DNA from 2 places in the Idiomarina sp. D18 genome. Region 2 is predicted to be linked to the other one. Evidence: predicted binding sites of a transcription regulator. Region 2 holds the regulator's gene; the other holds the start of a gene.
What was found. Region 2 encodes NrdR, which represses ribonucleotide reductase genes. Its sites were predicted from a motif close to AAACACNANATNTNGTGTTT; they were not measured.
Positions count from the first base shown of each region.

Region 1: nrdA (class 1a ribonucleoside-diphosphate reductase subunit alpha) is a predicted target of NrdR. The motif match lies at 1,133-1,152, and genes of this name have one in related genera.

Region 1 is NZ_CM173240.1:1,000,217-1,002,622, forward strand. Features, by position in the region: gene nrdA (class 1a ribonucleoside-diphosphate reductase subunit alpha) at 1-1,095, opposite strand, end outside; gene AC3AP5_RS04740 (HAD family hydrolase) at 1,422-2,084, opposite strand; gene ubiG (bifunctional 2-polyprenyl-6-hydroxyphenol methylase/3-demethylubiquinol 3-O-methyltransferase UbiG) at 2,102-2,406, opposite strand, start outside.
Region 2 is NZ_CM173240.1:492,138-494,543, forward strand. Features, by position in the region: gene glyA (serine hydroxymethyltransferase) at 1-762, shown strand, start outside; gene nrdR (transcriptional regulator NrdR) at 783-1,232, shown strand; gene ribD (bifunctional diaminohydroxyphosphoribosylaminopyrimidine deaminase/5-amino-6-(5-phosphoribosylamino)uracil reductase RibD) at 1,225-2,346, shown strand; gene ribBA (bifunctional 3,4-dihydroxy-2-butanone-4-phosphate synthase/GTP cyclohydrolase II) at 2,355-2,406, shown strand, end outside.

The sequences.
Region 1 (2,406 bases), 510 kb from region 2:
ATACAAGCCAGGCACATCCGATGGACTAAACAGTGTGATGAAGTCATCTTTGACGAGGCGTTGATACATCAAGCGATTGAACTGCACACCGTAGTCGAGATGGCGAACACGGTTTTCTTCCACACCACGGTTGTTTTTAAGTACCAACAGGTTTTCAATCTCAAGGTGCCACAGCGGATAAAACAGCGTTGCCGCGCCACCACGTACACCGCCTTGAGAACAGCTTTTCACTGCTGTTTGGAAATACTTATAGAATGGGATACAACCCGTATGGAACGCTTCACCATTGCGAATAGGGCTACCGAGTGCGCGAATACGTCCGGCATTGATACCAATACCCGCGCGTTGTGATACGTATTTAACAATAGCACTGGCTGTCGCGTTAATTGAGTCAAGGCTATCGCCCGTCTCAATCAATACACATGAACTGAACTGGCGGGTCGGCGTGCGCACGCCAGACATGATAGGCGTTGGCAACGATATTTTGAACGTTGATGTCGCGTCATAAAAGCGCTTGATGTAGTCCATGCGAGTGGACTTAGGGTAATTAGCGAATAAACAAGCCGCCACTAAAATATAAAGAAACTGAGCACTTTCGTAGATATCACCGGTGACTCGGTTCTGCACCAAGTACTTATTCTCTAGCTGCTTAACTGCAGCGTAAGAAAAGTTCATGTCACGCCAGTGATCAATGATCTCGTCCATCTGGTCGAATTCTTGCTCACTAAAATCTTCTAGCAAATGTGCGTCGTAACGCTTCTCATCAACCATTTTCTTGACATGGTCGTAGAGGCGAGGGGGCTCAAACTTGCCGTACGCACGCTTTCGTAAGTGAAAAATGGCCAGACGCGCAGCCATATACTGATAGTCAGGCGCTTCCTCTGAAATTAGGTCAGCCGCTGCTTTGATAATGGTTTCATGAATATCTTCGGTTTTGATCCCATCATAGAACTGAATATGTGACTTAATTTCGACTTGAGAAGCAGAAACATTATTAAGACCTTCTGCAGCCCACATGATGACACGATGAATCTTATCTAAATTCAGCGGTTCGCGTTGACCACTGCGTTTGGTAACGAAAAGTTGCTCGTTCATTTTAGCGCCGACTCTTAGCTGTTTGTTATAGATTTGTGGCCACAAGATATTGTGTGATTTTCGGTCTGTACACCAAATGAACACAATATCTAGTAGTCGATGTGTTACAGGCATACTAGATACAACCCGCACATCGATCAAGTCTATTTAGTAGTAAATATTCGTTTAAAGCCGCTTGAAATTTTGCAAGCGCTTATGGTGCATAGGCTTGCGTGAAAGTGTAAATTTTATAATTTTTTAGTTGAAAAAATCATGCATTTAGAAACAAGCGTTCTATGCAAAAAAGGTGTCATAAAAACTATTAAAAAATGAACGATTTAGAACATCTACTTTGGTAAAGCGAGTAGCTCCATCAAGGCATTGGGGTGAGCGATGGTGTAGTCCGCTAACCATTGTTGTGGTTGGTCAGTACTCGAGATATAGCCATACTCTGCAAGTACCGTCACCATACCTGCATTACGCCCGGCCACGATATCGCGTTCTGCATCGCCTATATACACACAGTCCTTGGGATCGACAGCAAGTTGTTCTGCTGCGTAGTAAAGTGGTTTGGGAGACGGTTTGGCTTCTTCCAATGTATCACCACAGACGACTACCGAGATACTTTGTAATGCTTCAAACTGCGCAATCAGAGGGTGCGTAAGAAACTCTGGTTTATTGGTGACGATACCTATTTTAATCTGATTGCGGCGAAGCGAACTCAGTAACATCTCGATACCGTCAAATAACTTACTGTGAAGCGCTAAGTTGCTGCGATAGATATCGAGAAACCTTGGTTTTAGCGCAAGTAGCGCATCCTCATCCAATTGCGTTAAACCTAATAACCCACGAGAACCGTGCGAAGCAACAGGCGTAAATACCTCTGCGGGTATCTCCGGAAGTCCATTTTCGCGACAGACTTGATTAAGCGCAAAGCCCAAATCCGGTGCTGAATCTAATAATGTGCCATCGAGGTCAAACAAAACTGCAGCTACCGGATGTTTGTTCACGCGAGTTCCCTAATGAGTTAACGGTCTGGTTTATGAAGTGCAACGATGTAATTCACGTCGACATCATGTTCGTCTAGCATAAAGCCTTGCAATGGCTTATATACGATGCCATTCATCTTCATTGCTTGCAATCCATGGGCATCTGTCATACGCAGCAATTCAGAAGGCTTGATAAATCGTTGATGCTGGTGAGTCCCTTTGGGCACCCAACGTAAAACATGTTCAGCTGCCACAATACCCAGCAGCCAAGACTTCACGTTGCGATTTAATGTAGAGAAAACAGCGTAACCGCCCGGCTTCACCATCTCACATACCGCGCTTA
Region 2 (2,406 bases):
CATCAGCCGAAGGTTATCGTTGCTGGTTTCTCTGCATACTCGGGTATTGTTGATTGGCAGCGTTTCAGACAAATTGCTGACGAAGTGGGTGCTTATTTGTTGGTAGATATGGCGCACGTAGCGGGTCTGGTTGCTGCAGGTGTATACCCAAGTCCAATTCCTTACGCAGACGTAGTAACAACGACAACACATAAAACCCTCGCAGGTCCGCGTAGTGGTCTGATCTTGTCTGGCAAAGATGATGAGAAACTGCACAAGAAATTAAATAGTGCGGTATTCCCAGGTAATCAAGGTGGTCCGTTGATGCACGTTATCGCAGCGAAAGCGGTGGCGTTTAAAGAAGCCCTTGAGCCTGAATTTAAAGCGTATCAAGAACAAGTGCTAAAGAACGCTAATGCGATGGTTAAAGCTCTGCAAGCACGTGGTTATAAAATCGTATCGAATGGCACGCAGAACCATTTGTTCCTCGTTGATTTAATCGACAAAGACATCACGGGTAAAGATGCCGATGCTGCATTAGGTCGTGCATACATTACGGTCAACAAAAATGCGGTACCGAATGACCCGCGTTCGCCGTTCGTTACTTCCGGTCTTCGTCTAGGTACACCTGCAATTACGCGTCGCGGCTTCAAGGAAGCAGAAGCTGAGCAAGTAGCTAATTGGATTTGCGATGTATTAGATGACATTAATAACGAAGAGACGATTGATCGCGTTCGTAACGATGTCAAAACGTTATGTGCCGAGTTTCCAGTTTATAAATAACGTTTGAAAAGGAGCGCGCTATGCACTGTCCATTCTGCGGAACACAAGATACCAAGGTCATCGATTCGCGGTTAGTAGGGGACGGTGCATCGGTGCGCAGGCGCCGAGAATGTAGCCATTGTCGCGAGCGCTTTACAACATTTGAGACTGCTGAACTGGTAATGCCCCGTGTAATTAAAACAGACGGTGGGCGTGAACCTTTTAATGAAGATAAGCTTCGCAGTGGGCTATTACGTGCGCTTGAAAAACGTCCGGTCAGTCTCGAAAAAATGGAACAAGCGGTCAATAAAATCAAATCCAGTATCCGTGCAACCGGCGAGCGAGAGATTACCTCTAACTTTATTGGCAATCTGGTGATGGATAACCTTAAGCAAATCGATAAAGTCGCATACGTTCGTTTTGCTTCGGTCTATCGCTCTTTTGAGGATATCAAAGAGTTCGGCGAGGAGATCGCGCGGCTCAATGATTAGTTTGGCACAAGATAAGCGCGACCATCTTTATATGCATCGCGCCTTGGAATTGGCAAGAAAAGGGCGCTTTACGACTGGACCTAATCCTGCCGTCGGTTGTGTCATCGTAAAAGACGCCAGTATCGTTGGCGAAGGTTGGCATCAGAAGGCGGGCGAACCCCACGCCGAGGTCTTTGCGTTACGCCAGGCTGGCACACAAGCCAAACATGCAACCGCCTATGTTACGCTTGAGCCATGCAGTCACCAAGGTCGCACACCGCCCTGTGTTGATGCATTGATTAATGCGGAAGTAGCTCGCGTGGTTATCGCGATGCAAGATCCCAATCCGATTGTATCAGGTCGTGGCATTCATAAATTACACGATGCTGATATCGAAGTTCGTGTTGGTTTATTTGAAACTGCAGCGCGAGCGCTTAATCCTGGTTTTATTCATCGTATGCAGACTCAATTACCCTATGTGCGGGTTAAGCTCGCGAGCTCGCTTGATGGGCGTACGGCGTTGAGTAATGGAGTGAGTCAATGGATTACCGGTGCTGCAGCGCGTGCTGACGTTCAGGTATGGCGTGCACAAGCCGACGCAATATTAACTGGCGCGGATACGGTGCTGGTGGATAACCCGAGACTGAATGTACGCCCTGAACAGTGGCCTGACGGGATCGAAAAACCATTATTTTTCAAGCAGCCCGTGCGTGTGATTATTGACGGGAAAAACCGCATTCATGATGATTTGCGACTATTTGAGGTTGAAACGCCTGTATTTGTCGTCCGCACTACGGAAGCTCCTGCTTCTCGACATCGCCATTGTCACGAGATTATTGTTAAAGCAGATAGCCAGGGTCGCGTAGACTTACATGACGCACTGAAAGAACTCGCATTGCGTGAGATTAATTTGGTATGGACCGAGTGTGGAACTCAGTTAGCGGGTGCTCTTTTTAACGCTCAGTTAGTGAATGAACTGGTCTATTATCAAGCCAACAAAGTATTAGGCAGTGACGCACGCAGTATGATTGCGTTGCAGGAACTGACTCAACTCGATGACGCGCTCTCATTTAACGTGCTTGAGCGCAGAATGGTCGGCGAGGATATTCGCGTGATCGCTCAGCCAATGAAGTAGGAACTATTATGTCATTGCATTCGACAGAAGAGATTATTGAAGATATCAAGCAAGGTAAGA